2 regions of the Kumtagia sp. genome follow, and region 1 is predicted to be linked to the other one. Evidence: predicted binding sites of a transcription regulator. Region 1 holds the regulator's gene; the other holds the start of a gene.
The links. The regulator PhoB, encoded in region 1, activates phosphate uptake and scavenging genes when phosphate is short. The targets are predictions, from matches to a motif close to TGTCATNNANCTGTCAT.
Positions count from the first base shown of each region.

Region 2: the regulator PhoB is predicted to act here: its motif matches at 2,702-2,718, upstream of AC5JDC_RS09150 (alkaline phosphatase D family protein).

Region 1 covers NZ_JCACER010000001.1:65,075-76,292, forward strand. Annotated here, with positions in the region: gene AC5JDC_RS00290 (PstS family phosphate ABC transporter substrate-binding protein) at 1-991, shown strand, start outside; gene pstC (phosphate ABC transporter permease subunit PstC) at 1,081-2,541, shown strand; gene pstA (phosphate ABC transporter permease PstA) at 2,538-3,854, shown strand; gene pstB (phosphate ABC transporter ATP-binding protein PstB) at 3,870-4,694, shown strand; gene phoU (phosphate signaling complex protein PhoU) at 4,717-5,424, shown strand; gene phoB (phosphate regulon transcriptional regulator PhoB) at 5,437-6,126, shown strand; gene AC5JDC_RS00320 (hypothetical protein) at 6,210-6,428, shown strand; gene AC5JDC_RS00325 (glutamine amidotransferase) at 6,438-7,160, opposite strand; gene AC5JDC_RS00330 (tellurite resistance TerB family protein) at 7,153-7,632, opposite strand; gene AC5JDC_RS00335 (heme biosynthesis protein HemY) at 7,647-9,281, opposite strand; gene AC5JDC_RS00340 (COG4223 family protein) at 9,289-10,818, opposite strand; gene AC5JDC_RS00345 (uroporphyrinogen-III synthase) at 10,929-11,218, opposite strand, start outside.
Region 2 covers NZ_JCACER010000021.1:86,158-97,375, forward strand. Annotated here, with positions in the region: gene AC5JDC_RS09145 (beta strand repeat-containing protein) at 1-638, opposite strand, end outside; gene AC5JDC_RS09150 (alkaline phosphatase D family protein) at 1,049-2,629, opposite strand; gene AC5JDC_RS09155 (MmcQ/YjbR family DNA-binding protein) at 2,748-3,062, opposite strand; gene olsB (l-ornithine N(alpha)-acyltransferase) at 3,097-3,948, opposite strand; gene AC5JDC_RS09165 (response regulator) at 4,134-6,407, opposite strand; gene lspA (signal peptidase II) at 6,512-7,027, opposite strand; gene AC5JDC_RS09175 (TrmH family RNA methyltransferase) at 7,027-7,872, opposite strand; gene AC5JDC_RS09180 (RsmD family RNA methyltransferase) at 8,021-9,028, opposite strand; gene AC5JDC_RS09185 (DUF1772 domain-containing protein) at 9,095-9,583, opposite strand; gene lhpI (bifunctional Delta(1)-pyrroline-2-carboxylate/Delta(1)-piperideine-2-carboxylate reductase) at 9,663-10,631, opposite strand; gene AC5JDC_RS09195 (LapA family protein) at 10,767-11,102, opposite strand; gene AC5JDC_RS09200 (integration host factor subunit beta) at 11,135-11,218, opposite strand, start outside.

The DNA of each region.
Region 1 (11,218 bases):
CCTGGCGCTTGCCGCCTCGGCCGGTTATGCCGCCGCCCGCGACCAGGTCCAGATCGCCGGTTCGTCGACCGTTCTGCCCTACGCCAAGATCGTCGCCGAGTCCTTCGGCGAGACCTTCACCGAGTTCAAGACCCCCGTCGTCGAGTCCGGCGGCTCGGGCGCCGGCATCAAGGAATTCTGCAAGGGCGTCGGCGAGAACACCATCGATATCGCCAACTCCTCGCGCAAGATGAAGGAGGACGAGCTGAAGTCCTGCGTCGACGCCGGCGTCAAGGAAGTCCAGGAAGTCAAGATCGGCTATGACGGCATCGTCTTCGCCACCGACATCAAGGGTCCGGACTGGGCGCTGACCCCGGCCGACCTCTACAAGGCGCTCGCCGCCCAGCTGGTCGTCGACGGCAAGCTCGTCGCCAACCCGAACACCAAGTGGAACCAGGTCAATCCGGCGCTGCCGGACTGGGACATCGCCGCCTACATCCCCGGCGAGAAGCACGGCACCCGCGAAGTCTTCGAGGAGAAGCTGATGGCGGCCGGCTGCGACAAGGAGGCCGTCAAGGCCGCCGGCGTCGGCGAGAAGGAAGTGACCAAGGCCTGCGTCGCGGTCCGCAAGGACGGCAAGGCGGTCGATATCGACGGCGACTACACCGAGACGCTCGCCCGCATCGACTCGAACAAGACCGGCGTCGGCGTGTTCGGCCTGTCCTTCTACGAGAACAACGCCGACAAGCTGAAGGTCGCGACGGTCTCCGGCGTGACGCCTTCGACCGAAACCATCGCCTCGGGCGAGTATCCGGTCTCCCGTCCGCTGTTCTTCTATGTGAAGAAGGCGCATCTCGGCGTCGTGCCGGGCCTGAAGGAATATGTCGAGTTCTTCCTCGACGACCAGATGGTCGGCCCGGAAGGCCCACTCGCCGAATACGGCCTCGTCGCCGCTCCGGACGGCGAGCGTCAGGAACAGCGCGACGCCTTCACTGCCGGCAAGTCCATGTAATATCCGATGTCGCCGCGCGGCCCGGCCGCGCGGCGACACTCTTTTTTCAGGTTCGAGATCGTAAGCGCCCGGGGTTTCCGCTGATGCCGATGATCTATTTTCTCGCCATCGTCCTTGCGATCGGCGTGGCCGCCTACATCATCGGCCGAGGGCGCGCCGCCGCGCAGACCGGCGGGGCTCAGAAGCAGCATTCCCGGCCGCACTATCACGGCTGGTGGGCATTCATGCTCGCCGCCCTGCCGGCGCTGCTGCTGATCATCGTGTGGAGCGTCGGCTCCTCGCTCTATATGGAGCGCCACGTCGAAGCGCAGCTGCCCGAGCAGACCGCCGACAGCCCGATCGCCAGCCGCTCGCTGGCGCTGGGCATGGTCAAGAGTCTCGCCAACGCATTGCGTCGGCTCGACGCCCAGGCGCTCGACAACCTGCCTGCGACCTTTGCCGAACTGCAGCCGGCGCTCGCCGCCAAGGGCGCGGCGCTCGCACCCGACACGCAGGACTACATGATCCCGATCGCCACCGAGGCGAACAGCACCAGCGACACGCTGCGGCTGACCGGCGGCGTCCTGGCGTTGGCGCTGGCGCTCGGCGGCGCCGCCCTCGGCATCCGCTCGATCCAGCCGCGGGCCAGGGCGCGCAACAATGTCGAGCGCGTCGTGCTGTGGGGCCTGCTCGGCTCGTCGATGATCGCCATCCTGACCACCGTCGGCATCGTGCTGTCGATGCTGTTCGAGACCTTCCATTTCTTCTCCGTCGTGCCGCCCGCAGGCTTCTTCTTCGGCACGGTGTGGGACCCGCGCTTCGCCGCCGCCGGCGCCACCGACTCGGCCGGCCAGTTCGGCCTGATCCCGCTGCTCGCCGGCACGCTCTACATCGCGCTCGTGGCGCTGCTTGTCGCCGTTCCGGTCGGCCTGATGTCGGCCGTCTACATGGCCGAATACGCCTCGCGCAGCGTGCGTTCCGTGGTCAAGCCGGCGCTCGAACTGCTCGCCGGCATCCCGACCATCGTCTACGGCATCTTCGCGCTGGTGACGCTCGGGCCGTTCCTGCGCGACCTCAGCGCGGCACTCGCCGGCGGCTCGCCCTTCATCCAGGCGCAGTCGATCTTCACCGCCGGCTTCGTCATGGGCATCATGCTGATCCCGGTCGTGTCGTCGCTCTCCGACGACATCATCACCGCGGTGCCGCGCGCCATGCGCGACGGCTCGCTCGGGCTCGGCGCGACGCGCTCCGAGACGATCAAGCGGGTCATCCTGCCGGCGGCGCTGCCCGGCATCGTCGGCGCCATCCTGCTCACCGCCTCGCGCGCCATCGGCGAGACGATGATCGTGGTGCTTGCGGCTGGCGTCGCCGCCAACCTGACCCTCAACCCGTTCGAGGCGATGACGACGATCACGGTCAAGATCGTCAACCAGCTCACCGGCGACCTCGAATTCAACTCGCCGCAGACGCTGGTCGCCTTCGCGCTCGGCATCACGCTGTTCGCCGTCACGCTCGTCATGAACATCGTCGCGCTCTACATCGTGCGCAAATACCGGGAGCAGTACGAATGACCGACGCAGCGATCGGCAGCCTCCCCATCGCCTCGGCGCCGCCGCGCCGCGACATCGGGCTCAGGCGGCGCTATGCCGCCGAGCGGCGCTTCCGCTGGTACGGCTTGGCGGCGATCTCGGTCGGCCTGATCTTCCTGGTGGTGATGCTCGCCTCGATCATCGGCAAGGGCTACACCTCCTTCCTCCAGACCTCGATCCTGCTGCCGATCACCTTCGACGCGCAGGTCATCGACCCGCAGGACAGGCGCGACACCGATCCGAGCGTGCTGGTGAAGGCCAACTATCCGCAGCTTGCCCGCGACGCGCTGGCCCAGAAGCTGGGAATCTCGCTCGACGACAAGCCGCAGATCGCGGCCTTGCGGGGGTTCGTTTCCGACGGCGTGCGCACGCAGCTTCGCGACATGGTCGTCGCCGATCCGTCCCTCATCGGCACGACGCGCGACGTCTGGGTGCTCGCCGGCGCCAATCTCGACTCCGCCTTCAAGGGTCAGATCGACCTCGAAGTCGCCGAGGGCAACCGCAAGGTCTCCGACCGGCAGATCGGCTGGATGGACCAGCTGCGCGCCGAAGGGGCGATGGCCGGCAAGTTCAACACCGGCCTGTTCACCTACGGCGCCTCGAGCCGGCCCGAGACCTCCGGCATGGGTGTCGCGATCATCGGCTCGCTCTACATGATGGCGATCGTGCTGCTGCTGGCGCTGCCGATCGGCGTCGCCGCCTCGATCTACCTCGAGGAATTCGCCAAGAAGACGCGGCTCACCGACATCATCGAGGTCAACATCAACAACCTGGCCGCGGTCCCGTCGATCGTGTTCGGCCTGCTCGGCCTCGCCGTCTTCATCAACTTCCTCGGCCTGCCGCGCTCGGCTGCCCTGGTCGGCGGCCTGGTGCTGACGCTGATGACGCTGCCCACCATCATCATCGCGACGCGCGCCGCGCTGGCCGCGGTGCCGCCGTCGATCCGCTCGGCCGCGCTCGGGCTCGGCGCCTCCAAGACGCAGACCGTGTTCCAGCACGTGCTGCCGCTGGCCACGCCCGGCATCCTGACGGGCACGATCATCGGGCTCGCCCGCGCGCTCGGCGAGACCGCGCCGCTGCTGCTGATCGGCATGGTGGCCTTCGTCGCCGACTATCCGAAGACGCCGCTCGATCCGGCCACGGCGCTGCCGGTGCAGATCTACATGTGGGCGAACGAGGCCGAACGCGCCTTCGTCGAGCGCATGTCCGGCGCCATCATCATCCTGCTGGTGTTCCTCATGGCGATGAACATCACCGCAATCGTGCTGCGCCGGCGATTCGAAAGACGCTGGTAGACGGGGGCAGATATCATGAACATCATGAGCCAAGAGAAACTCGAAGAGGCGGTGAGCGGCGGTATGACTGCGAAGCCCAACGAAGTGATCAAGATGCAGGGCCGCAAGGTCGGCGTCTTCTACGGCGACAAGCAGGCGCTGTTCGACGTCGACCTCGACGTCCGGCAGAACCAGGTGACGGCGCTGATCGGCCCGTCGGGCTGCGGCAAGTCGACCTTCCTGCGCTGCCTCAACCGCATGAACGACACCATCGACTCGGCCCGCGTGACTGGCAAGATCACGCTTGACGGTGAGGACGTCTACGACCCGAAGATCGACGTGGTCGAGCTGCGCGCCCGCGTCGGCATGGTGTTCCAGAAGCCCAACCCGTTCCCCAAGTCGATCTACGAGAACGTCGCCTACGGACCGAAGATCCACGGGCTCGCCAAGAACAAGTCCGAACTGGACCAGATCGTCGAGTCGAGCCTCAAGAAGGCGGCGCTGTGGAACGAGGCCAAGGACCGGTTGAACGAGCCCGGCACCGGGCTTTCCGGCGGCCAGCAGCAGCGCCTGTGCATCGCCCGCGCCATCGCCGTGTCGCCGGAAGTGATCCTGATGGACGAGCCGTGCTCGGCGCTCGACCCGATCGCCACGGCCAAGGTCGAGGAGCTCATCGACGAGCTCAAGCAGAACTACACCATCGTCATCGTGACCCATTCCATGCAGCAGGCGGCGCGCGTGTCGCAGCGCACCGCCATGTTCCATCTGGGCTATCTCGTCGAGGAGGGGGCGACCGACAAGATGTTCACCAATCCCGACGACAAGCGCACGCAGGACTACATCACCGGCCGCTTCGGCTGAGTGGGTATTGAGGAAAGCTGCAATGGGCGAACATACCGTCTCCTCCTTCGACCAGGATCTCGAGCACATCGACAAGCTGATCCGCGAGATGTCGGACCTGGCGGCCTCGATGGTCCGCGATGCGATCCGCGCGCTGCTCCATACCGACGCGGCGGCGGCGCAGCGCATCATCTCGGAAGACGCCGTGATGGACGCCAAGCAGCGCGAGATCGACGACAGCGCCATCACGCTGATCGCCAAGCGCCAGCCGATGGCGCAGGACCTGCGCGCCGTGCTCGGCGCCATCCGCATGGCCGGCGACCTGGAGCGCATCGGCGACCTCGCCAAGAACGTCGCCAAGCGCGTCGGCGCGGTCGGCGAGGGCTCGACGCCGCGCGGCCTGTCGCACGGCATCGACGACATGGCGACGCTGGTGCTGGCGCAGATCAAGGGCGTGATCGCCGCCTATGCGGCGCGCAAGCCCGAGGACCTGCGGACGCTTCGCGTCGACGACGAGAAGATCGACCTCAAATACACCTCGGTGTTCCGCGAGCTCCTCACCTACATGATGGAGGATCCGCGCAACATCACCGCCTGCACGCATCTCCTGTTCTGCGCCAAGAATCTCGAGCGCATCGGCGACCATATGACCAACATCGCCGAGAACGCCTATTATGTGCTGACCGGCTCGCAGCTTCCGGCCAACCGGCCGAAGCAGGACGAGACGGCGACGACCGTGCTGGCCGAGTAGAAGCGAGGCGCGATGATCGCTCCAAAAATCATGGTGGTTGAGGACGAGGAGCCGCTGGGCGTGCTCCTGCGCTACAACCTGGAGACCGAAGGCTACCAGGTCGAGGTCGTCGCGCGCGGCGACGAGGCCGAGATCCGGCTGCAGGAGAACGTGCCGGACCTGCTGGTGCTCGACTGGATGCTGCCGGCGCTCTCCGGCATCGAGCTGTGCCGGCGGCTGAGGATGCGGCCGGAGACCGAGCGCCTGCCGATCATCATGCTGACGGCGCGCGGCGAGGAGAGCGACCGGGTCCGCGGCCTGGCCACCGGCGCCGACGATTACCTGGTCAAGCCGTTCTCGACGCCGGAATTCGTGGCGCGGGTGAAGGCGCTGCTGCGGCGCGCCAAGCCGGAGGTGCTGTCCTCCGTGCTCAAGGTCGGCGACATCGTGCTCGACCGCGAATCGCATCGCGTCTACCGCAAGAAAAGCGAGATCAGGCTCGGCCCGACCGAGTTCCGCCTGCTCGAATTCATGATGCGGCATCCCGGCCGGGTGTTTTCGCGCGGACAGCTCCTCGACAACGTCTGGGGCGAGACGATCTATATCGACGAGCGCACGGTCGACGTGCATGTCGGACGGCTGCGCAAGGCGGTGAACAACGGACGGATGCCGGACGTCATCCGCACCGTGCGCGGCGCCGGCTACGCCATCAGCGACGAATAGCCCCCCAACGAACCGCTCGCGCAATCGTTAGTATTTTGTTATCCACAATTCGCTAAACTTGTGCGTGTGATGTGGGGGCACACATGCAGACACTTTCAAAGCACCGGAACATTGCCGAGATGGACGCCTTCATCGAGGCGCAGGGCGGCATCAAGACCAAGCTCGTCGACCGGCGGGCGATCTACGAATCGGTCTCCTATCTGAGGAGCCACGGCTTCGACGCCGAAGAGGTCCAGCTCTGCCTGGTGCGCTATTTCTACGTCGATCTCGACCTGCTCAACGAGGCGCTGACCGAGCATTGAGGCTCGCGGTCAGCCGACCTCCGGTTTTCCGAACACCGTTTCGAGAAATTCCGCCAGCCAGCGCTTGAGGTGCATGTCCCAGATCATGCGGCCGCCGAGATGGTCGCGGCCGGGCTGCGCGCCCGGCAGCTCGAAGCGGTGCGCGCCGCGCACCACCCAGCGGTGCATCATCACCCGCGTCAGCTCGGCATGGAACTGGATGCCCCAGGCGTTGTCGCCGTAGCGGAAGGCCTGGTTGGGATAGTGCTCGGCGGTGGCCAGCAGCGAGGCGCCGGAAGGCAGCGAAAAGCCCTCGCGGTGGAACTGGTAGACCATCTCCGGCCAGTGCATCAGTTTCCTGCCGTCGTCGGTGGCCTTGAGCGGATACCAGCCGATCTCGACCAGCCCGTCGCGGTGGCCTTCGACCTTGCCGCCGAGATGGTTGACCAGCATCTGCGCGCCGAGGCAGATGCCGAGAAAGGGACGGTTCTCCTTCAGCGGCACGGCCAGCCAGTCGGTCTCGCGCCTGACGAAATCCTCGGGATCGTTGGCACTCATCGGCCCGCCGAAGACAACGGCGCCGGCATGGTGGACAAGCGTCTCCGGCAGCGCGTCGCCGAGCGGCGGCCGCCGGACGTCGAGTTCGAACCCCGCCTCGATCAGCATGTGGCCGACCCGCCCGGGGCTGGATGTTTCCTGATGCAGCACGACGAGGACGCGCGGTCGACCGGCGTCCGCCCCCAGCCTACTCATTCGATGGCGTGCCCTTGGCTCCTGGAACCCTGCGTGCCGCGTCCTGCCGCGCCAGGACGCGGTCGCGGCCGTCGACGCCGAGCAGTTCCGCCACCCGCCACAGCGTGTTGTCCTCGAGCTCGTGCAGCACGCCGTCGGCATAGACGACGTCCCACATCAGCCGGATGAAAGCGATGCGGCCCTCGTCGTCGAGATGCCGGTTAAGCACGCTGGTGAAGGCGTAGAGGTCGATCGCCTCGTGCTCGGCGTTCTCGCCGGCATTGACGAGATCGTCGAGCTCGCGCCCGCCAATGTGGTAGGTTTCGCCGAGCAGCTGCTTGATGCGGTCCCACTCGGCGTCCTGGCGCACGCCGTCCGCATCCATCACATGATACATCAGCGCCGCCGCGGCGACCCGCGGATCGTCGCCGCGCGCGGCGGTGCCGCCGTTGCGCGGCAGCTCCTTGAGGAAGGAGATCATGCGTTCGAGCATCGAGGGGTCACTCATCAGAACAGGCTGAAGCGCCGCCGGGGCTTGGCGGCCTCGTCAGGGTCGACGCCGGGATCGTCCGGCAAGGGCGGCTGCGTCGGTTCGCTTTCATCATCGACAAATGTGGTGTCTGCAAACGCCGGTGCAACCACGCCGGCGACGGCAGCCGGCTTCGCGGGCTGCGGCTCGGCCGGCTTGCGGTCGTTCGCCGGTTCCGGGGCGGGCGGCGGCACCGATTTCGGCGGCGCCGGCTCGGCCTGGACCTCGACCACCGGCCCGGGCGCGGGAACCGGAGCGGGCGCCTCCAGCACCGGCGGCTCGACCGGAGCGACCGGCGCTTTCTCTTCCTCGATCAGCGTGCCCAGCCGCTCGACCGGCACCCGCCACTCGAAGGCGTCGAGCCGTCCGCTGACCGGCGAGAACGGCGCCCATTTATCGGTCTCGAAGCCGTCGGCCACCCAGGCGGGATCGCGCGGCGCGCGCACCGCCCTGGCGAGCAGCTGGCGCACCTTGCCGACGTCGCCGGTCTCGGCTTCCTCGATATCGGCGAGCAGCAGCCACGCACCCTCGCGCGGCTGCATGCGGATCGCCGCCTCGGCTTCCTTGCGCGCCAGCCGGTAGTCGGCCGCGTCGAGGGCGGCGCGGGCGACGGCGAGCGAGGATTCGGGATGGTTCTGCCTGAGCGACTGCAGCCGCCTGGCGCGCGTCAGACGGTCGGCGACGGCGTCGCCGTGGCGGGCATGCACGTAGAGATCGGCGACGTCCGGATGCGGCTCGGCCTTCCAGGCAGCCTCGAGGATCTTCGCACCTTTGCGCGTGTCGTCACCGCGGAACAGCGCCCGCGCCGCGACGAGCGCCGCCGGCACGAAATCCGGCCGCAGCCGGTTGGCCTCCAGCGCCGCCGTCTTGGCATGCGGGAAATCGACGTCGAACAGCGCCGTCGCCTTGGCGGTGAGCAGCACGGAGCGGCGGCGGTTGGCGGCGTCGCGCTCGATCTGGTGCGTCGCCTTCTGCGCGTCGACGATCTTCAGCGCGCCGTCCCAGTCGCCGCTGACGATCTTCTCCTCGATCGTCGAATCCGCCGCCCAGCCGAGCTGCGGCGCGATATCGGCGGCGCGGCCGGCATAGTGGCGCGCCGCGGCGCGGTCGCCCAGCCGTTCAGCCTCCAGATAGAGCCCGCGCAGGCCGAGCAACCGCATCTCCGGATCGTCCAGCATCGCCTCGAACTTGTCGCGGGCGCCGTCATGGTCGCCCTCCAGCAGCGCCGCCTGCGCGTCGAGAAGCCGGATCAGCGGCTCCTGGTCGGAGCGGATCAGCTTGGCGGCTTCCTTGTTCTTCTTGCGGGCGAGCGCGGCGTCGCCCGCGCCGGCGGCGATCATGCCGGTCGACAATGCCTGATAACCGCGGTCGCGGCGGCGCACGCGAAAATAGCGGGCGACGGTGTAAGGGCTGTTCCAGATCGACTTCACCAGCCACCAGGCGATCATCACGGCGGCGACGATCGCCACCACGCCGACCGCGGCCGCCATCAGGCTGACCGTGTAGCGGTAGCCCTGGAAGGTGACGACCATGTCGCCCGGCCGGTCGGCCAGCCAGGCGAAGCCGAGGCCGAGCAGGAAGACGACGAGGAGGAAGAACAGGATGCGGATCATGCCGTCCTCACGCCTTCATCGCGCCGGCGATGGCCTGGTCGACCAGCTTCTCGACGTCGCGCCGCGCCTTGAGCTTGTCGCCGAACCCGCCGGCCGCCGCCTTGGCGGCGTCGGGCAGCGAATCGTATTCGGCGATCGCCTTGTCGAGGTCGCCCGCCGTCAGCGCCGCTTCCATGCGCGCCACGATCTCCGGCACGCCCGCGCCCTCGACCGCGCCGACCGGCCGCACGGTGACCAGCGATTCGGCGCTCTGCATCAGGCGGTCGACGATGCCGGCGTCGGGATCGACGGGTTTCGCGGCGGCGATCATGGCTGTGGCGGCCGGCTCGAGCTCGGCCAGCAGCGCCTCGCGGGTCGACACGCCTTTCTCGGCATGCGCGCGCAGCGCCGCCAGCTCCGGCGCGGCCGGAAAGATCGCCGCGAACGTCTCCAGTTCGGCCGCGAAGGGCGCACCACGGTCCACCGCCGCCTTCAGGGCGGCAGTGGCGATGGCGAGCGCGATCTTCGGCTGCTGCGCCTGCGCATCCACCCGTCCGGCCAGGCTGCCGACCGTCTGCTCGAGCGCGGCAAGCCGGTCGCCGGCCTCCGCGGCCGAGTCGTTCTCGGTTCTCGCCAGCGCCTCGACGGCGGCAACCCGCTCGCCGAGCGCGCTCAGGTCGGCCGCATCCGGCGCCTGGCCGAGCGCGGCGATATCGGCCTCGATTTGCTTGATCCTGTCGTCCAGCCCCTGAAGCGCCGCGGCATCGCCGGAGCCGGCGGCGGGAGCGGCCTCGCGCAGCGCCGCGACGTCCGCCTTGAGCGTGTCGAGCGCCGAGGACAGGCCATCGACGCGGGCGGCGAGGTCGCCGGCTCCGGCATCGCTGCGGACGGCCGCGATCTCCTGTCGCAGGCTTTCGATCTCGGCATTCGCCTGCGGGCTGCTGCCCGGCGAGGCATGCGGTGCGCCAAGCAGTCCGGCATATTGCAAACCTCCGGCGGCGGCCAGCGCCACGACCGCGCCGATCACGCCGGCGGCGATGCGCGAAAAGCCGTCACTGCGCGGGGGCAGCTGTGGCGGCGCGGCCGCATCGTCGCGCGAGGCAGGCGATTCGGCCCGGCCCGGCTGCGGCTGCCGCTCTTCCGCTTCATCGAACCGGTAGCCGGCGGGTTCGCGTACCGGTTCGCCCGGCTGGTATTCCTGGTCGGGTTGCGGGGCTGTGCCTGTCTCGGTCGCCGGCTCGGATTCATTCGACACGGGGTCGTTCGGTACATCGTCCGACCTGGCTTCCGTCCCGGCGGCTGGAATTTCGTCCGCGCCAGGTGCGGTCGCGTCGGTACCCTGTGCGGTCGCGTCGGTACCCTGTGCGGTCGCGTCGGCGGAATCTTCGGCGGCGACCCGCGCCTCCGAGGGCGATTCCGGAGCACCAGGGATCGAATCGGCCGCGGCCGGCGACACGGTCTCCGTCTCGGACACACGCGAGACATCGGCCGGATCGAGCTCGATGGTCAGCGGCTCGCGCTGCGTCTTCGAGTGCCGGGTCCTCGGCGTCTTGACCATGCCTGGCCTCCGTTTCGTTCGTCCTGGCACCGGCGCGCCGGCCACCTTCAGGATACCTACCACACCAGCCTGCCCTGAAAAGGGGCGCGGGCATGACGGGGCGATCGGCCTCAGACGGCAGGCGGCCCGAGCAGCCGCAACAGCGCTGCCTCGCTGGGTTCCGCCGCGATGCGGATGCGGGCGCCGAAGACGTCGGCGAGCCGCTCGGCGACCCGCTGCGACAGGCATAGAAATTCCGCCGCCGCGAGCATCCGCACCGCTTCCGGCGGCCAGGAGAGTTCGAGAAAGCGGCCGGCAGCCTTGGCGGAATAAAGCAGCACAGCGTCGATCGGTTCCGCACCGACGGCCGTGGCGAGCTGGTCGCGCTCGTAGCCGATCGTGCGCGTGTCGTAGGTTTCCA
Region 2 (11,218 bases), on a different contig from region 1:
ACGAAGGAGGCGCGGTTGCCGTCGTCGGACAGGCGGGCGACCAGGGAGTTGCCGTTGGCCTGCGACTCGTCGTTCGCCACCGAGATGCGGGTGACGAGGCCGGTCGACAGGTTCTTGACGAAGGCGTCGCTGAAGCCGTTGCTGTCGCCGGCCACCAGGTTGTCGGCGGTGCTCTGGAAGCCGATGACGGCGCCGTCGCCGGTGACGCTGACATTCTGGCTGGCCCCGTTTGCCTGACTGCCGTCCGACGCGGTCGAGACGCGGCTTGTCACGCCCGTCCACATATCCCGCATGAAGATGTCCAATGCGGCGTTGGTGTCGCCGCCGACAAGGTTGGTCGCCATGCTGTTATAGAACACGTAGCGGCCGACATCGGAGATGGCCGCCACGCTGGAGACGTTGTTGCCCTGCGTGCCGCCGGTCGCGGACGAGATCAGCGTCGTGGTGCCGGTCAGCGTATCGCGCAGGAAGACGTCGAAGAAACCGTTGACGTCGCCGCCCACCAGATTGGTAGCGGTGCTCTGGAACACGACGAAGCGGCCGTCGCCCGACATCACGCCGCCGGTGGCGATGTTGTTGGCGCTCGTGCCGCTGCCGTCGACCGAGACCCGGATGAGCGAGCTTACGTTGACGGACATGACAGGAATCTCCCCGGAACCGAAACTGATGGCGACGCGAGCCGGAAAACCTAAAAGAAAAGCGACATTGAACGGGGAGCCTGCTCGCGCGCTGACCTCGTCGTTGTGCACGATATACGTGTGCTTATGCCTCGGCAATAATCCAGTTGTTGGATGCCCCCGCCGAGAATTGGCCCTCCGGATCGGAGTGCAAATAACTACCCGTGCTGGAGTGCGTCCCTGAGAGGCGCGGCGGTTCCGCCGATCCAGGCGCTCGACGCCGCCTGCGGCGGCGGCATCGATTATGTCGCACGATCTCCTGCGGCGTCTTCTCCAGGACGCTGTGGCCCGGCCTGCGCGTCGGTTGGACCGCGGCGAACCCAAAGGCTAAACGGAGTGGGGTCTACCCCCCAACCGCTATGCCTGCGACGTTACGCCGACCGCACCGGATCGAGCGTCACCTTGTAGAGCTCGTTGTCGTCGCGATCCATCAGCCGCACCGTCATCTGCTCGCTGGCGCCGTCTATGTCGGCCAGGCCGAAGAACTGCAGGCCGGCCGAGGGCGGCAGGTTCTGGCCCTGCTCGGCGGTCGGCGCCTTCACGAACTTCAGCTCGGGGCCGAAGGTCATGTCGAGCTCGCCCGGCCCGAAGGTGCCGGCATGGATCGGCCCCGACACGAATTCCCAGAACGGCGTGAAGTCCTGGAACTTCGCCTTTTCCGGCGTGTAGTGATGCGCGGCGGTGTAGTGCACGTCGGCGGTGAACCACACGACGTTGTCGATGCTGGCGTTCTTGACGTAGCGCAGCAGGTCGGCCACCTCCAGCTCGCGGCCCTTGGGACCGCCGCTGTCGCCGTTGGCGATCGCTTCCGCGCCCTTCTTGTCCTTGGCGTTGTCCCACACGATGATGCCGATCGGCATGTCGGAGGCGATAACCTTCCAGGTGGCCTTCGAATTGGCGAGCTCGCGCTTCAGCCAGCGCATCTGCTCCTCTCCGAAGATGCGCGAGGCCGGCGTCATCTCGTCTTCCATGGCAGGACCGTTGGGACCGCGATAGGAGCGCAGGTCGACGAAGAACACGTCGAGCAGCGGGCCGTAGGCGATTTTGCGGTAGACGCGGCCGGGCTCGGCCGGCTGAAAGCGGATCGGCGTCATCTCGTGAAAGGCGCGCGCGGCGCGCGCGTTAAGCAGCGGCACCGACTTTTCCGTGTAGCGGTCGTCGGCGGAAAGGTCCTTGGAGGCCGACCAGTTGTTGGTCACCTCGTGGTCGTCCCACTGGAAGAAGGTGGGAAGCGCGGCGTTCATGGCGCGCACATGCTCGTCCATGAGATTGTATTTCCACTGGCCGCGGAATTCGTCCAGCGTCTCGGCGACCTTGCGCTTCTCGTCGGTGACGACCTTGTTCACCCACTTCGTGCCGTCCTTCAGCTCCACCTCCTCCTTCAGCGGGCCGTCGGCATAGATCGTGTCGCCGGAGTGCAGGAAGAAGTCGGGCTGATGCTTGAGGATGGTGGCGTAGCTGTACATGCCCTTGTCGTCGATGCCCCAGCCCTGGCCGACCGTGTCGCCGGACCAGGCGAAGCGGACGTTGCGCTTCGAGGCCGGCGCCGTGCGGAAGCGGCCGACGATCGGCTCGGACACGGTATTGATGTCGGAAAGGTCGGCCGCGACCATGCGGTAGAATATCTCCTGGTCGGAGGCGAGGTCGGTCAGCAGGCGCTTCACCGCGAAATCGCTTTCCGGCAGGGCGCCGAGTGGCGGCAGCTTTACGGCGTTGGCGAAGCTTTCGGTGGTGGACACCTCGAACGCGACGCTGGCGGGACGGTCGACGCGGGTCCAGATCATGGCCGAATTGACGTCGACGTCGCCGGACTGCACGCCGTGCGTGAAGCTCGGCCGCTGGTTGGCGCGCGAGTAATAGGGCATGGCCAGACCCGACAGGCCGACCAGGCCGGCCGCTCCGGTGGTCGCCAACAATGCGCGACGGGTGATTTTCTTGCTGACGGGGTTCATGGCTGTCTCCGGATGGCTTTGAACAGGCGCGCGGAAACTCGGGCTTGCGGGTGACAGGCGGGTGTCGCCCCGATGAAACTTCTATGACGCTTCGATGGCGGGGGAAACGCGACTGGCGTCAGCCCCGGCCGGACCGCTTTTTCCGTGTCTGGAACCTGACCGCGCATTCCAGCCGATGCGTGAGTTCCCGATCGGATATGGCGTCCAGGCGTACCAGGATGGCCGGCCAGCCCTTGTAGTGGTCCGTCTCGAAATAGATGTCGGGCGCCGCTTCCATCAGCGCCGGTTTCTCCTCCAGCGGGCACATGACGACGACCGTCCGCGGGTCCTTCACCCGGCAGATCGACTTCTTGCCGACCTTGAGCGAGGGCGTGCCGTAGGAGGTGCTTTCGACGATGCCGGGAAGCGCGGCCGCCGCCTTGCGCAGCCGCACTAAGGCGGGTGCGAGCGTATCCTCCTCGATCGGGTCACGCTGCGAGACGGCCGGGCTCCTGGGTATAGTAGCTGATATAGCGCTGCTGGATTTCCTTGACCGGCAGCACGACGAAGACGTCGACCGTTTCGAAATCCCGGTCGACGACGCAGCCGTCGCCGATGCGCGCGCCGAGCCGCAGATAGCCTTTGATCAGGGGCGGCATGCGCGAGAATGCCGATTTGGCGTTGATCGCCTCGGCCGGCATCAGGTCCATGCCGACGTAGCGGCCGGGCAGGGCGCTGACGTCGAACTCCGGCGTCGCGCGGCAGTTCCGCGCCAGGAAGGACAGCGCTTCGGCATGGGTGGCCGGAAGGCTGCCATGGAAGGAGGCGCAGCCCGCCATCACGTCGATGTCGTGGTGCAGCACATAGGCCCAGATCGCCTGCCACAGCGTCTCGATCGTGCGCTTGGATCGGTATTGCGGCAGCACGCATGAGCGGCCGAGCTCGAGGAAACGCTTGCCCGGATGCCGGCTAATCAATCCTCCGAGATCGAACTCGTCCTCGGAGTAGAAGCCGCCCGCCAGCGCTGCGCCCTCCTCCCTGAGCATCCGGTAGGTGCCGACGATGCGCCTGTGCTCCGGGCCGGGCAGCGACTGGTCGAAGACCAGGATGTGATCGCACACGGCGTCGAAACGGTCGGCATCGCGGCGGTCGAGCACCTGCAGCCGGTTGCTCCCGGCGCCGAGCTCCTCGTAGAAGACGCTATAGCGCACCTCCTGGGCGGCGGCGATCTCGGCATCGTCGCGGGCGAGCCGCGCCTCCAGCGGGCCGATGCGGCCGAGCGTGCGGCCGGCAATGCCGGGCCGGGGCTCCACGCCGGGAACCAGCCCCTTCACGTCCATGGCGACATCGACCGACGGAACAGCTGTTTGCACGGGTGATTCTCCTTCGAACAGCCGGCACGGCTTCGAGATACTGGCGCTGTGCAACAGATGTATGAAAGTACCGTGACGGCTGCACGCGCTCAAGCTCATGGCCGCTGACATTTAGGTTATCTTCGCCGGCTTCGGCCGTCGTTGAGACGGCTTCAGACCATGCGCTGCTCGACGGCATGGACGAGCGCGTCGGGATCGATCGGCTTGGTCACGAAGCCGCTGGCGCCGTGGGCGAGCACGTCGTGGCGGGTCTTTTCCTGGCTGTCCGCCGACAGCACCATGATCGGCACCGGCGGTAGGTCGTTCTCCTCCTCGTGGCGGCGGATCAGGGCTATCGCCTCCAGCCCGTCCATGATCGGCATGTGCAGGTCCATCAGCACGACGTCGTGCCGATCCTTGCGCGGGCTGGTGACGGCTTCGACCGCCGCCTTGCCGTTGCCGACGACCTCGACCCGGTGGCCAGCCTTCTGCAGCGTGGTGCGGGCGAGCAGCGCGTTGATCTCGTTGTCTTCGGCGAGCAGGACGGACAGGCCTGAGAACCGGGCGCTGCGGCCCTTGGCCGGCCTGCGGACGACGGACGCGGGAGCGATGCTGGAGGCGACGGCGGCGCCCGACAGCAGAACGCGCAGCAGCGTCTCGCCGCGCACCGGCCGGGCGAGGAAGGTCACGTAGCCGCTGGCGCGGAAGTCACCCAGCGCGCCTCGGTCGGTCGGCGCGATCAGGGTGATCGCCTGGCTCGAGGAGAAGCCCGCCTGCTTCAGCCGCTTCAGCACGCGCCCGTCCGGCGATTCCAGCGCCGCGTCGACCAGCAGCGCGTCGCAGGGTCCGGCCAGCTCCAGCGCCTGGTCGATCGAATAGGCGACGTCGACGGTGCCGCCATAGGCGCGGATGGTGCGGGCGATCGCGTCGCACTCCACCTCGTTCTTCGACAGGATCACCGAGCGGTGGCCCTCCAGCACCAGGCCGCGCGCCAGGCCGGCAGTCGCCTCCAGCGCCGGGAGCTCGAAGGCGAATTCGGAGCCGAGCCCGTAGTCGCTGGAAACCGTGATCGTGCCGCCCACCGCCTCGACGATGCGGCGCGATATGGCGAGGCCGAGCCCGGCGCCGCCATGGACGCGCGTCGAGCTGGTGTCGGCCTGCTCGAACTCCTCGAAGATGCGGTCCATGTCCTCCTTGCGCAGCCCCGGTCCGGTGTCGGCAACCGCGAAGCGCACCATCTCCATGCCGTCAGGACCGGGCTTCAGCGACACCGTCACCAGCACGCCGCCGGTTTCGGTGAACTTGATCGCGTTGCCAACGAGGTTGAGCAGCACCTGCCGCACCCGGCCGGGATCGGCGGTGATGGTATGCGGCACGTCCGGCGCGACATGGCAGCCGAGGCCGATGCCCTTGGCGAAGGCGCGCGAGGCCAGCAGCTCGACCACGCCCTCGACCGTCTCGCGCGGCGAGATCGGCTGCGGCTCCGGCACGAAGCGTCCGGCCTCGATCTTGGAGAAGTCGAGCAGGTCCTCGATCAGCGCCAGCAGGGCGCTGGCGGAGGTCGACACCGCGCTCACATAGGTCTTCTGCTCGGCCGAGAGATTGGTGTCGGCGAGCAGCTTGGCCATGCCCATGATGCCGTTCATGGGTGTGCGGATCTCGTGGCTCACCGTCGCCAGGAAACGCGACTTGGCGAGGCTCGCATATTCGGCGCGCTCGCGCGCCCCGATCAGCGCGGCCTCGGCCCGCTTGCGCCCGGTGATGTCGCGGGCGATCGCCCGGTGCGACACAGCCGCGCTGGCAAGATCGCGCACCGACAGCTCGATCCAGGAGAACCAGCGCGTTCCGGCGGGCGTATGGATAGACACGTCGGTCGAGCTCAGGCATTCGCCCTCGGCGAAGGCGGCGTCGGGGACCATGCCGACCTCGATGCCGAGATCGGCGAGCCGCATCCCGACCAGCTCGTCCTGCGGCCGCCTGACCAGGTCGGCGAAGACGCGATTGGCATAGACGATGCGTCCGTCGCGATCGCGATGGATGACGAGGTCCCCGAGCGCATCGATGAGGCCGAGAAAATGCTCCTCACTCTCATGCATCTCCCACATGCGGTCGGCGAGGCTTTCGATGCGGGCGGGCGTTGCCGTCTCCGCCGCTTCCGCCTGCGGCCGCCGACGGGTGCCGAGGCCGCGCACCAGCACTGCCAGGCCGACGGCGCCGAGCGCCAGAAAACCCATGACCAGGACGGCCTGGGCATTCAGGAAATAGGCGGCTGCCGCGAGCAGGGGGGCGGCGATGACGATGGCGGTCTGCAGCACGACGAGCTGCGGTTTGGTCGGCAGCGAGCCGGCCAGCGGGTCGACAGGCGCGGCCTGCGGCAGGACCGGCGCTTCGACGCCGCCGTCCATGCTCTTGCCTTCGAGGGTGCTGTGGACGATGGGGGCCGTCATCCGGTTATTCTACTCCGGTGTCGTTCCCGAAGCTTTCTGCAATTCGCTCGCATTTTAGCGTTCCGCCATTTTAAGGGTGCGGCGCGAGCATTTCCGCCGGCCGGTTACGTCTGGCGCCCGCCTGATCCATCGTCCGACGGAGCTTCCTTTCGCGCCTGCCGCCAGGAGAGCAGCTCCTGAAGCACGACCGCGGCGGCGCCGACCGAGATGAAGGCGTCGGCCAGGTTGAAGACCGCGAACGACCAGACCGGGGTATGGAAGAAGATGTAGTCGATGACGTGGCCGTGGATGGCGCGGTCGATCACATTGCCGATGGCGCCGCTGACGATCAGCGCGAAGCCCAGCCGCGCCAGCACCTGCCGCGGGTCGGAGCGCAGGGCGAGATAGAGCACGAAGGCGATGACGGCGATGGAGATGGCGACCAGCCCGCGGTCGCCGACCCAGGAGAACATCGAGAAGGCGACGCCGGTGTTGTAGGTGCGGTAGAGCGCCAGGAACGGCAGCAACTCCACCGGGTCGTGCATGGCCAGCCGCGTTTCCACCAGCCATTTGATCCACTGGTCGAGGGCGATGCCGGCGGCGGCGATCCCCGCATAGATGTGCCATGAAGGTGCGCGCATCAGGCCTCGTCCGTTGCAAGCGTCAGCGCGGCGCGCCGGATCTCGAACAGCATCACCCCGGTCGCCACGGCGAGGTTGAGCGAATCGGCGCGGCCCGCCTGCGGGATGCGCACCAGCTTGTCGCAGGTCTCGGCGAGCGCGTCCGGCAGGCCCTGCTGTTCGTTGCCCATCAGCAGCAGCACCGGCTTCTTCGCATAGTCGACGCTGCGGTAATCGACGGCGCCCTTGAGATGCGTGCCGGCGACCAGCCCGGCAAAGCCCTTGCGCCAGGCGAGAAAGGCCTCCTGCGTCGTCCGCGCCACCGGCACGGCGAAGATCGAGCCCATGGTCGCCCGCACCGTCTCCAGCCCGAACGGATCGGTGGTGTCGCCGACCAGGATGATGCCCTTGGCGCCGACGGCATCGACGGTGCGCAGCACGGTGCCGAGATTGCCGGGATCGCGCACCCGGTCGAGCCCCACCCAGACGTCGCCCGGTGCCGGACGGATGTCGGTCAGCTTCAGGAAGCGCTGCTCGAACACGCCGACCACCGTCTGCGGATTGTCGCGCCTGGTGATCGCCGCGAGAATCTTTTCCGAGACCTCCAGCACGTCGCCGCCGGCCGCCACCGTGCGTGCCGCGACCTTCTCGACGGCCGGGTTGCCGAGGGCGGATTTGGCGAAGACCAGCGTCTTCACCCGCCAGCCGAGGTCGAGCGCGTCGATGACGAGCTTCAGGCCCTCGGCCATGAAGGCGTTCTGCTGGTCGCGGAACTTCTTCAGCGCCAGCGCCTTCAGGTCTTTCACCAGCGGGTTGGACAGGCTGGTGACTTCCTTGACGCGCCCGACACGCAGTTGGCCGGTCATGATGCGCCCCCTCCACCACGCTTCGCGTGGTCCCCCTCCCCCGTAAACGGGGGAGGATCGAACGGCGCCGCTGGTTCCTCCCCTGCGAAGCGGGGGAGGGGGACCACGCGAAGCGTGGTGGAGGGGGCGCTGCTCAGGGGTGAACGACTCATCCCGCAACCCATCTGGAAAACAATGACGTGGAAAGCGCCCGCCCGGCGCCCTTCTCGCGGATCACCAGCTCGCCCGATTCGACGCGGCCGCCCATGCCGGCGAAGGTGTCGCGCATCAGCGCGTGGATGGCGAAGAAGGAGGCGCGGATCGAATAGGCGGTGAGCACGACGGCGAGCGGCTTCGGCGTCAGGATCGACCGGCAGATGTCGGCGAGCCTCGGCAGGTCGTCGAAGAGCTGCCAGACCTCGCCTTTCGGGCCGCGGCCATAGGCGGGCGGGTCGAACAGGATGATGTCGTAGCGGCTGCCGCGGCGCTCCTCGCGCTCGGCGAACTTCATGGCGTCCTCGCAGATCCAGCGGATCGGCTTGTCGCCGAGCCGTGCCATCTCCTGGTTCTCGCGCGCCCAGCCGATCGCCTTCTTCGAGGCGTCGACATGCGTCACCTCCGCGCCGGCCTTCGCCGCCACCAGCGAGGCCAGCCCGGTATAGCCGAACAGGTTGAGCACTTTCACCGGCCGCCTCGCGCCGCCGATCAGCCCGGCCATGTGATCCCAATGCGTGGCCTGCTCCGGGAACACGCCGACATGGCGGAACGAGGTGAAACGGCCGAGATAGTCGATGCCGTCGTGACGCATCGGCCAGGTCTCGCCGAGCGGCTGTTTCGGGAAGCGCCAGCGGCCAAGCCCTTCCTCGTCGGTGTCGCCGGTGAAAGTCGCGTCGGCCTTGCGCCATTCGCCCTCCGGCAAGGCCTTGCGCCAGATCGCCTGGCCTTCGGGGCGGACGATACGGTAGGCGCCGTACTGTTCCAGCTTCTCGCCATCGCCGGAATCGAGCAGCGCGTAGTCGTCATTGGGCAGGACTTCGAGGATCACCGGCAGGCGCTCGGGCGGCAGCATGCCTTCGCGGCGTGGGCGCGGCTGTGCCTCTGCTTGCCGCTCGGGCGGGCGAACTGCCTGCCCCTGCTGGCGCCGGTCGTCGCCGCGATTGTGACGCGCTGGTTTCAAACGATCGCCTCGCTGGAAGATGCCGTCGCTTCTGCCACAGCCGGCAGGACGGCGCAACAAAGGCGGCTACGGGCTGCGCTGGATGGTGAGCAGGGCGGAGAACAGGGCGACCAGTCCTGCCAACTTTGCCGCCGCCACGACCATGTGCCCCGTTTCCCACTGCCGCCGGATCGTCTCGAAATTCTCCGGCATCGGGCCGGGCTTCCAGGTGGCGAGGATGTTGTTGGCGGGCAGGACGATTGCGATCCAGGCAATGAGCGCGGCGGCGAACAGGACGGTCGCGGCGAGCGCCAGGCCGAAGGCCGGGCTCTGGCCGCGCAGCATCAAGGTGAGCACGGCGGGCGTGATGATCGCCAGGAGGTCGACCGGCGCGCCGACCACTGCGAACAAGCGGTACTGCTGGTTGAAGACCGTGGTTTCGCGCCACAGCTCCGGCGACCAGAGCTGGATGCGGGGCACGGACTCCAGCACATGCGCGAAGGACGGGCCGAAGCTCAGCGCGGCGACGATGGCGGTCAGGAGCGACCAGAGAAAAAGGGGCCAGCCGAGGGTCATGATGCCGAACCTTGGTGCGGCGCCAAGGTTCCCGCGCGACCCTTTGATGCGTCAAGGGTGGCTTGACCTTAGGCGCCGCCTATTCTGCGCTTGCTGCCCTGAACACCGCCACGCCCGCCGCAAGATCCTCGAGCGCCGCCCCAACCGACTTGAACAGCGTGATCTCCTTGGCGCCACCGCGTCCGGGTTTTTCGCCGCGGGCGAGCTCGTGCAGGTCGGCGACGATGGCGTTCGGCTTCAGAACGCCCGACTGCAGCGGCTGCACGATGTCACCGGCCTCCTTGGTCGCTCCGGCGCGGGTATCGACATAGACCTTGGCGCGGGAGATGGCGTCGTCGTCGGCCTCGCGCATCGAGGGCGTGAAGCCGCCGACGAGGTCGACATGCGTGCCGGGCTTGAGAAGCGCGCCCTTGACCAGCGGCTCGGTCGAGATGGTGGCGCAGGTGACTATGTCGGCCCAGCCCAGCGCCGCGTCGAGATCGGCGGCGGCGGCCGCGGCAAAACCGTCCCGCCGCAGCGCCTCCGCGGCCTTCCCGGCATTGGCCGGGGTGCGGTTCCAGATGCGGATGTCGCGGATCGGCCGCACGGCCGAATGCGCCCGGGCGAGGAAGGCGCTGAGCGCTCCGGCCCCGACCACCAGCAGCTTCGAGGCGTCGTCGCGCGCCAGGTAGGTGGCGGCGAGTGCCGAGGCGCAGGCGGTGCGCCACTGCGTCAGCCTCTGGCCGTCGATCAGCGCCTGCGGTTCGCCGGTCCTGCCGTCGAGCAGCAGGTAGAGCCCCATCACCGCCGGCTTGCCGATGGCGTTGTTGTCGGGCGAGACGGTGACGATCTTCACACCGACATGGCCGCCGTCCGAGGTGCCTGCGGCGTTGAAGTCGGTCCAGGCCGGCATCAGGAGCAGGGTCGAGGCCGCGCCGTCCGGCCGCTCGACCGTGTGATGGTGGCGCACCGGCTGCACCGCGCCGGCGCGGAAGGCGTCCCGAAGCGTCTCGACGAGCCCCGGGAAGGTGAGCGAGCGGTCGACCTCTTCGGCCGAAATCATGCGCATGCGCGGTCTCCTTGCGCCTGGGACCGCACCATCCTGGAGCATGATCCCGAAAAGTTGCAGACTTTTCGGACAAAGATCATGCGGCAAAACAAAGAGATAGAGCAGAATGCCGTTTCATCTGGATCGCATTTCGCTCTAGCGGCTGGGCCCGGGCAGTGCCGCCGAGGCCCTGGCGGCCTGCGCCTGGCGGCTTGCGGCGTCGTGCGCCGCCTGCGCTTCCAGCCCGCGCTGCCGCGCCAGCTTGCGGTAGCGGCCCTGCCTGAACCAGGTGGCGAAGCTGCCGATGACGAGGCCGACGGCCAGCGCGGCGAACATCAGGAAGAACAGCGGCAGTTGGACGGTCAGCGCCGGATTGCCGGGATTGAACGGATCCAGCGTGAACGGTGTCAGGCCCCGGTTGGCGACGGCGAGCGCGATCAGGACGATGGCGAGTGGCACGAGGACCACGACGAGGATGAGGCGATTGACCATGATCTTCCGCTGCCGTTCGGCTGGTCCCGTCCTTATTTCTGGGAGTTCAGCCTTTCGCGAAGTTCCTTGCCGGTCTTGAAGAACGGCACCCACTTCTCCTCCACCTCGACCGTGTC